DNA from 2 places in the Parashewanella sp. 2304DJ23-3 genome. Region 2 is predicted to be linked to the other one. Evidence: predicted binding sites of a transcription regulator. Region 2 holds the regulator's gene; the other holds the start of a gene.
What was found. The regulator sigma-54, encoded in region 2, starts transcription at its own class of promoters, with help from an activator protein. The targets are predictions, from matches to a motif close to GTTGGCACGNNNNTNGNNT.

Region 1: the regulator sigma-54 is predicted to act here: its motif matches at 2,287-2,305, upstream of fliE (flagellar hook-basal body complex protein FliE).

What each region holds. Positions count from the first base shown of each region.
Region 1 is NZ_JBWQOH010000002.1:168,394-173,034, forward strand. It holds gene fliG (flagellar motor switch protein FliG) at 1-168, opposite strand, end outside; gene fliF (flagellar basal-body MS-ring/collar protein FliF) at 161-1,876, opposite strand; gene fliE (flagellar hook-basal body complex protein FliE) at 1,901-2,236, opposite strand; gene AC1EU2_RS06675 (hypothetical protein) at 2,418-4,641, shown strand, end outside.
Region 2 is NZ_JBWQOH010000001.1:1,230,072-1,234,712, reverse strand. It holds gene lptC (LPS export ABC transporter periplasmic protein LptC) at 1-547, shown strand, start outside; gene lptA (lipopolysaccharide transport periplasmic protein LptA) at 534-1,091, shown strand; gene lptB (LPS export ABC transporter ATP-binding protein) at 1,088-1,819, shown strand; gene AC1EU2_RS05430 (RNA polymerase factor sigma-54) at 1,868-3,343, shown strand; gene hpf (ribosome hibernation-promoting factor, HPF/YfiA family) at 3,416-3,703, shown strand; gene ptsN (PTS IIA-like nitrogen regulatory protein PtsN) at 3,706-4,149, shown strand; gene rapZ (RNase adapter RapZ) at 4,146-4,641, shown strand, end outside.

The DNA.
Region 1 (4,641 bases), on a different contig from region 2:
GGCCATACCCAACTTTTGAACTTGTTTAGGCTCTAGATGTTTCAGAATCGATGCCGCATCAGCTTCGCTTAAACTCAGCAGTAAAATGGCGGCTTTTTCCATTCCAGTCAAACCACTCGTGTTCGACTTTGCAACCTCGGTCGATGGGCTATTCGTTACTTCAGGCATGTTCTTCTTGCAACCAACTCTTAATTACTTGAGTAGAAAGCTCAGGCTCATTAGCCACAAGCGCTCGTATTGCTTTGATCATATCATCATCTTTATGAAGGTCTGGTATTAAAATTGACCCATCGTCGGCGTAACTGTACTCCGAATCTGAATTATTCAGCATGCCAAGTGTATCAGCAGCATATTGATCTTCAATTTCAGCGAGTTCGTTGCCCGTGCTACCGTCGTCCTTATTTGCAGCATCCGGCTGAACCATCTTATTAAACATTGGGCGAATCACAGTGAAGATTAAAATAATCACCACTAATGCACCTAACCCCATTTTAATCGCACGCATGAACCAAGGTTGTTCCCACATTTCTGGTGCGGGTGCAACATCAAACTCTTGGTTCATGAATGGTACACTCACAACTTCAAGCGTATCGCCTCGAGCTTGACTAAAACCTACAGCACCTTCAAGTAAGCGACGAATGTTATTCAAATCTGCTTCTGTGCGAGGCTCTTTGGTTACTTGACCATTTTCACCCACCGCACCATTTTTGTAGTTCACTGCAACAGAAACACTGATACGTTTGACTACGCCAATTTGCTGACGAGTATGGCTGATAGTGGTATTTAGCTCAAAATTACGAGTCGCTTCACGATGTGATGAGCCACTTGCTTCAGATTGCTGTGCAGTAGCATCAGTTGCATCTTCAGGAATTTCTGCTGGCATCGGCGGCTGATTAGTTAATGCGCCAGGAATACCAGCAATTGCGTTCCCGCTAGAATTTGTTTCCAAAGTCTGCTCGCTACGAATAGCGTTTTGATCAGGATTAAAGCGCTTAGTCGTTTGCTCTGTCGCCGTAAAGTCCATGCCCACATCAACTTGTGATGTAAAGTTTTCAGGGCCTAAGATAGGAATAAGGATAGATTGAATTTTATTACGATATTCGTCTTCTTTGCTTTGAACCAATTCAAGTTCACGTCGAGCTCGCGCAGACACACCATCTTGGCTGCCTGAGTTCAATAAACGTCCCGCAGAATCCGTTACGGTAACGCGAGACGGCTCTAAGCCTTGAACAGCTGATGCGACAATATCAACAATTGAATCAATTTCTTCTTGTGTCAATCCACTGCGACGAGTGGTTATCACTACCGTAGCACTCGGTTTTGACTTACGACGAGCAAATACGTTTTCTTTCGGAATCGCTAAAATAACTTTGGCTCGGGTAACACTTTTTAATTCTTCAATGGCGCGAGCAAGGTTTTGCTCTTGACTGTGCTTAAGGCGAGCTTGCTCCATACGCTGGCTGACACCAAAGCCACTGTCTTTATTCAGAAAGTCTTCGCTTTTTGATGCTGTTGCTTCGATACCAGCACGACCCAATAGTAATTTAACTTCTTGATATTTATCTTCAGGAACAAGAATGACATTGCCATCAATTTGGCGGTCAATTTTGTTTTTATCGAGTACATCGAGCACTTGAATCATGTCTTGAGTGTCCATCTTAGCAAGTGGACGATACTCAGCTTCTGATGCAACTAAGATCACAACAACAGCCATCACTAGACAGATTGCTAACGCAAGGATCATTGCAATTTGTCTAAGCGTATTACTGCTATTTAAGTTTCCTAACACTCCCGACTTGTGTTCTTGTTGAACACCTTCTGACGATGAACTTGGGTCGGAAGCGGCATTTCCGCTAATGGCGATTTCTGTGCTCACAATAACTACCTTTTACTCTTAGCTTTAAACGCTCATATTCATGATTTCTTTATAAGCATCTACAAGTTTATTACGCACTTGAACCGTTGCTTCAAATGCTACGCTCGCTTTTTCACGTGCGATGACGGTATCTGACAAAGTTACCGAGGTATCACCCATTTCCAAACGAGTAGCTAAGCTCGCTGAGTTTGATTGCAGCTGATTAACGTTGTTAATTGCCATTGACAGCAGTTCGCCAAAATCACCACCACTGGTGTTATTGATTTCGCGGACTAAACCACCTTGTAAATTTACTGACGGGGTTACTTCACCTTTAATGGATTCCATTTCAGCGTAAAGTGAATTTGCTCCGATTTGCATGCTCGTCTCCCTGCGACTTATTTTTGACGATTATGAACTCGAAACTAAAAATGCAAATTGTATGCCAAGAAACTTATATAAATAAATAAATCTTAACTAAATGATAATCCACCATTCACAATAAAAAGCCCTACACTTGATAAGCTTTACTTAAGATACATTTTGATAATTGAGATTTTTAATGGCGTCAGTATTTGGTCCTTCACAATCATCAACACTCACAACAAGCTTTGATCAAAATGAAGCGCATGAGTTATTACCATTAGAAAGTAGCAACCAGTCTCATTTCCCAATTAAGGTACTAGATGCTGGTAAATCGGCCTTCGAAACTGAAAGTGATGCATATACTTTGCTTTTCAAGTTTGCAGATGAACTCAAACATGTAGATGTCACTCGCTTAACTGAAACTTCAAATGGTTCAGCCCCCCTAAACCAGAAACTGGAAAATTTAATAGAGTTACTTAACGACACAGCTATCGATACTGAAATAAAAAAACTAGCAGTAAAACAACTTACCGTAGGAGATGCTGAATTTTTACCTTTTAAGATCGACAGAGCCGTTATCATCCTCAAGGCTTCAAGTTTGAGGCACGCAGAACATCTAAATCATATTTATCAAAAAATGGACAGTCGAAGTTGTGAGCTCTTTTTTGACTACCAGAATAAAATACCAAAAAAAGAGAAAAAAATTGAAACTAACCAAGATGACTGGGCATTGCTCTCTGATGCTGGCTCAGCCTCTTTGACAGAATATGATCAATACCGAGAACAACGTATAAGCCCAACTTATTTTACAATAAGGTACGCCAGGTATTTGTCTACGAAAGTAAGAGAAAATGAAGCTGAAGAGATCAACCTTCAAGATATAAAAGATGCAATCGGTGAGGATCAATTTGAACAGGTTTGTTCAGACATTCAAACAAAGGGCACCGTTGAAGTTACGCCCAGTGAAATAATGAAAGCGATAAGCTGCGATAAATTAGCTTCTCTGATTGCTGCAAATTTGTGTCCAACTAAAGCCGTTTACGTTCCTACATCAACGCCCCAAGAAGAGATTAAAATACATAAAAATCACACCGTTACAATCGGGCCGAATGGTAGAGGTTCAAAAATAAAACCGTCCGATTTATCTAAAATAAATTTATCCAATTTACCACCACATATTCAAAGTTTACTTATTGAAAAAGCTTTTTCAAATTCAAAGGCTGACACTAAAGAATCAATCATCAAACTCGTAGAGCATTTTAAATTGTTTTCTAAACAGTTTAACAAAGGTGAGCTATACAAAATTGATTTAAAAAGAAAATGCTTGGAAGTACTTAATGACCCAAAATCAGCAAATAACGAACAATTCATAGAGTACTTATCAAAATTTTCCTCGATGTATATACGTCTAATACTCCCACTTTTAGAGGCTCCTAAAGAAAGAGCAAAGTGCATCGAAGTTATGCTGAAAGGAGGGAGCTACTTAACAGACCTAAATAATGTAATAGATGAAAAACTCATCGAATTCATCGCCCCTGAAGCACTTCAAAAATGCCCTGAAAAAGTTGTTTTAGCTTCTCTTGAGGCAATATGTAAGCATAAACCGGATGAATGCTCGACAAAGGCGGCAAAAACCTTATTGAAGGTTAAATTAAAAGAGTCACCTCAATGTTATAGTGATGCTGTTTTTTTAGCTGTAGGGTATGGTAATCATGCTGTTCTAGAAGCGCTTTATCGTATACCTGAGTTGCCTAATAGTATCAGGAAGAGTGAGCGGTTTAAGGAGGGCTACCCTGAACTAGCCGCTATAAGATACAAACAACTAGAATGTCTTCAAATCATATTAAAAGCCACTGACGTATCTCTAACCGATTATCGCCCCCCTTTTAAGCGTGGAGTCTTATTTCAAGACGCGGCAAAATTAGATGACACTAAATGTTTAAAATACTTATTAGAGCAGCCTGGTACGGAATTTAGTTCTTTGGTATCTGATAACTATGAATTTTTAAGAGAAATGGGACAAAAAAGCTCAAGCAATGCTATCAAGCTTATTGCCAGATATCCAGCCTTTAGAGATCTAACCGAAGGTCAAAGAACGGCTATGCATGGAAGAGTGGCTGGCCGTTTTCACTATGACAGTATAGAAAATCGGGGCTTGCGTAACTGCAAAAGGCTTTTAAACAAAGTAACTCCTTGCTATCGAAATAAAAATAGACTTGAAATCGAGAATTTAACTTACCGAGAAAAAAGAATGGCTTTCCTTGACTTAATTGAAGCTAATGACCTTGAGCGTTTACAATGGCTGGTTAAATCAGTAAAACCTAGAAAGTTATCAACAGAACTAAAACACTCACCAATTGTTGATGCACTGTTTAACACCGAAGGTGATGAAAACAGTATTAAGATAATAGAAATGCTCG
Region 2 (4,641 bases):
AACGATTGCCATTGTGATCTTTTTCAGTACTGCTTTGTATCTGTACTGGCAGGTACAAGTGAAACAAGGGCAAAAGCAACAGGTGACTTCAAAGATAGAGTTGCCTGATTATACTGCGACTAAGTTAGATAGTGTTGCTTATGACGAAAAAGGGCAATTGAGCAGCCGAGTGACCGCTGAGCATATGGAACACTACCAAGATAAAGATTTAACGCTCTTTTCAAAGCCTGTGTATCTCATTTATGGTGACGACATTCATTCCCCATGGCGAGTAACGGCAGAACAAGGGCGTCTGCAAAAAATGCTGGGTAAAGTTTATCTTGATAACTCGGTTGAAATAAAAGCAGTTAATAAACAAGAGCCGCTTCAAAGTGTGATAACCAAACATTTGCAGATGGATCTAAAAACTAAGACCATGCAGTCAGATGAAATGGTTTACATTAAAGGTAACGGATTTAATAGCCAGGGCCGTGGGTTATATGCTGATTTTAATCAGGAAACGGTGCGCTTAAAAAGTCAGGTAACAGGAACTTATGAAACTAAGTAACATTATTATTTTTTCGTTGCTCATTGCAAGCAGTTCAGCTGTGATTGCAAAACTAAATGATTTGAAGCAACCAGTGAACATTAGTGCTGATGCTTCTCAAGGTGACATAAAGAAAAACCAAGTGGTATATAGCGGCAATGTATTGATCGTACAGGGGTCAATTAAAATTACCGCAGATGACATGAGTGCAACGAAAGATAAAAAAACAGGCAACGGCCAATTTATTGCAACGGGTAAACCTGCTAAGTTCAGTCAAGTTTTAGATGACGGTAAGTTAGGAGTTGCAAGTGCGACTAAGATTGCATACGAACAGAAAACAGGTGATTTAGTCTTAAGCGGTGATGCGCGTTTAGATGTAGGTGGCATAAAAATGCATGCGAACCTTATTCGCTATAATGTTGAAAATCAGCATGTTGAAGCTGAAGGCAGCGCTAACGGTAAAGATAAAGGCCGAGTGCAAACCATCATTCCAGCAGAAACTTACCAAGATAGCTTAAATAAAAAAGAAACATCGCCTAAGAAGTCAGCCGAGAAAAAACAATGACCCAAAAAACACTCACGGCAAAGCATTTAGCCAAAAGCTATAAAAGTCGGCAAGTTGTTAAAGATGTCAGTCTCACCGTTAAGACTGGGCAGATTGTTGGCTTACTTGGGCCTAACGGTGCGGGTAAAACCACCACTTTTTATATGGTTGTTGGCTTAGTTAAAAGTGACAAGGGTCAGATCTTTATCGACAATGATGATCTTACGCTTGACCCTATGCACCTACGTGCCAGAAAGGGCATTGGTTATCTGCCTCAAGAAGCGAGTATTTTCAGAAAGCTTTCCGTATACGATAACATCATGGCTGTATTGCAGACTCGTAAAGAGCTCTCTAAAGATGAGCGTGAAGAGCAGCTTGAACATCTACTTGAAGAATTCCATATAACACATATTCGTGACAATTTAGGTATGTCATTATCGGGTGGTGAGCGTCGTCGTGTAGAGATTGCGCGCGCATTAGCGGCAAACCCACAGTTTATTCTTTTAGATGAACCATTTGCTGGTGTAGATCCTATTTCCGTCATTGATATTAAGAAAATTATCGAGCAGTTACGTGAAAGAGGTTTAGGTGTATTGATCACTGATCATAACGTGCGTGAAACACTGGATGTGTGTGAGCATGCTTATATTGTAAGTCATGGTGACTTAATTGCAGAAGGTGCCCCTAGCGAGATCTTAGACAACAAACACGTAAGGGAAGTGTACTTAGGGGAACAATTCACGTTATAGTGAGCGGCATTGAAGCCGTAACAAGAACAAAAAGGGAATAGCGGTAACATGAAAGCGTCACTTCAGCTCAGGATGGGTCAAAGCCTAACCATGACGCCACAGCTTCAGCAAGCCATTCGCTTGCTTCAGCTTTCGACGTTAGAGCTACAACAAGAAATTCAACAAGCTTTAGAGTCCAATCCATTATTAGAAATGGAAGACGAGCAATTCGAATCATTAGAGTCGATTAAAGAACAACAGCTGCAATCAGAAGCCAAAGGTGAAGAACCAGAAGTTCCTATTGAAGACGCAGCAGTCGAAACGTCAGAAACCATGACTCAAGACTCAATGCCTGACGAACTTCCAGTTGATACAACATGGGACGAAGTTTATACCGCCGCCCCCAATTCCAGTTCCGGCGCTTTAATGCCTGATGATGAAACGTCGTTTCATGGTGAAACCAGCCATGGTTTATATGAGCATCTTGAATGGCAAAAAAACCTTACCCCTTTTTCTGATATCGATTTCGCCATTGCAACGGCGATCATTGAAGCCATCGATGAACGTGGCTACCTCACTCAAACAACTGAAGATATTCTCATCGCTTTAGGCGATCCAGAAATTGAGCTTGATGAAGTTGAAGCTGTACTTAAACGTGTACAGCACTTTGACCCAGTGGGCGTTGCTGCACGTGATGTCGGTGATTGTTTGCATATTCAGCTATCACAAATGGACGAGAACACACCGTATTTAGCGCAGACGAAGTTAATGGTTTTAGAATATTTACCATTAATTGCGACTCGTGACTTTCGCACTTTGATGAGAAAAACTAAGCTTAAAGAGCCACAGCTAAAAGAAGCGATTAATTTAATTCAAAGTTTAGACCCAAGACCTGGGTTGTCTGTAGGCCAAAAAGAAGATGAATACGTTACACCTGATGTATCAGTAATGAAGAAAAATGGCCGTTGGACTGTAGAATTAAACCCAAACACACAGCCTAAGATCAATGTGAATCAGCATTATGCAGCGATGGCTAAAGGGGCAAGAAATAAGGCGGATGGCCAGTTTGTTCGTGGACATTTGCAAGAAGCAAAGTGGTTTATTAAAAGCCTTGAAAGCCGTAACGATACTATTTTGCGAGTATGCAATGAGATTGTGAAAAAGCAGCAAGGTTTTTTTGAATATGGCCCTGAAGCCATGAAAGCGATGGTGCTTAATGACATTGCTGAAGAGTTAGAGATGCATGAGTCGACCATTTCAAGGGTGACATCGAAAAAATACATGCATACTCCTAGAGGGATCTATGAACTTAAGTATTTCTTCTCTAGTCATGTGGGTACTGAAGATGGCGGTGAATGCTCATCAACAGCTATTCGAGCTTTCATTAAAAAGTTAGTTGATGCTGAAAATACGAAGAAGCCATTAAGTGATAACAAAATGGCACAATTACTGAACGAGCAAGGGATTAATGTTGCACGTCGAACGATTGCTAAATATCGTGAAGCCATGATGATCCCACCATCAAATCAGAGAAAGAGTTTGTAAAATACCAATAAGAGTTGGTATAGAGAAATTTTGAAAAGTTAACCATTCAAATAACGCTAGGAGGCATAGGATATGCACGTAGAAATCACGGGACAGCAAGTCGAGATTACCGAGTCGTTAAAAGAATATGTGAACACAAAATTTGCAAAACTTGAACGTCGAATAGAACAGATCAATAATGTGCGCGTCGTGTTGAACGTTGAGCGTTCAAAACAAACCGCCGAGGCCAGAATTACATTGAATGGCAGTGAGGCATATGCAAAATCACAGCATAATGATATGTATGCAGCGATTGATATATTAATTGATAAAATTAATCGCCAAGTGATTAAACACAAAGAAAAGTTGATCAAACATTAACGATGGAATTACGCATCATCTTAAAGCCGGAGTGCACCACTTGTGCAACTCCAGGCAGTAAAAAGAAAGTTCTCGAACTTATCAGTGATCTTATCGCTGCGAAGTACCCAGAACTTTCGGCTCAAGAAATTTTCGAGAGCTTACTCAAACGCGAAAAAATGGGGAGCACTGGTATCGGCAACGGTATCGCTATTCCTCATGGTCGTATCGACAGCATTAAAGAGCCTGTTGCCGCTTTGATTAAATGTGAGCAGCCGGTTGCTTTTGAAGCAATTGATAAACAGCCAGTTGATATCTTATTTGCGCTGTTGGTTCCGTCAGATCAATGCCAAGAACATTTAAGCACGCTTTCTGCAATGGCTGAAAAGTTAAGTGACAAACAGACATTAAAGCAGTTGCGTAAAAGCCATGATGAAGAAGAGTTGTATCAGGTGATTACGGGATGAAGCTTGTTATTGTTTCAGGACGAAGTGGCTCAGGAAAATCCGTTGCACTGCGTGTGCTTGAAGATTTAGGCTATTACTGTGTTGATAATTTGCCTGTACCTTTGCTTGGTGATCTTATTTCTCAACTTAAACCGGATAATGAGCTCGTCGCAATCAGTGTCGATGTACGTAATTTACCAGAGCAAGATAAGATCCTTGAAAAGCAGTTAGAGAAACTTAATGATATCGAAATAAGTAGCTTTTTTCTGAATTCAAATGATCAAACACTCCTTAAACGTTACAGTGAAACGCGCCGTCTTCATCCATTATCCAAACATCATGTGACATTGCCTGAAGCGATCAAATTAGAAGGTGAGTTATTAGCACCGATTTCTAAGATGATGGATCATTATATTGATACATCTAGCTTAAATATTTACGAGCTGAGTGATCGAGTTCGTGAAATTTTACTTGGGCAAGTTGAAAAAGATCTCGTGATAAACGTTGAGTCTT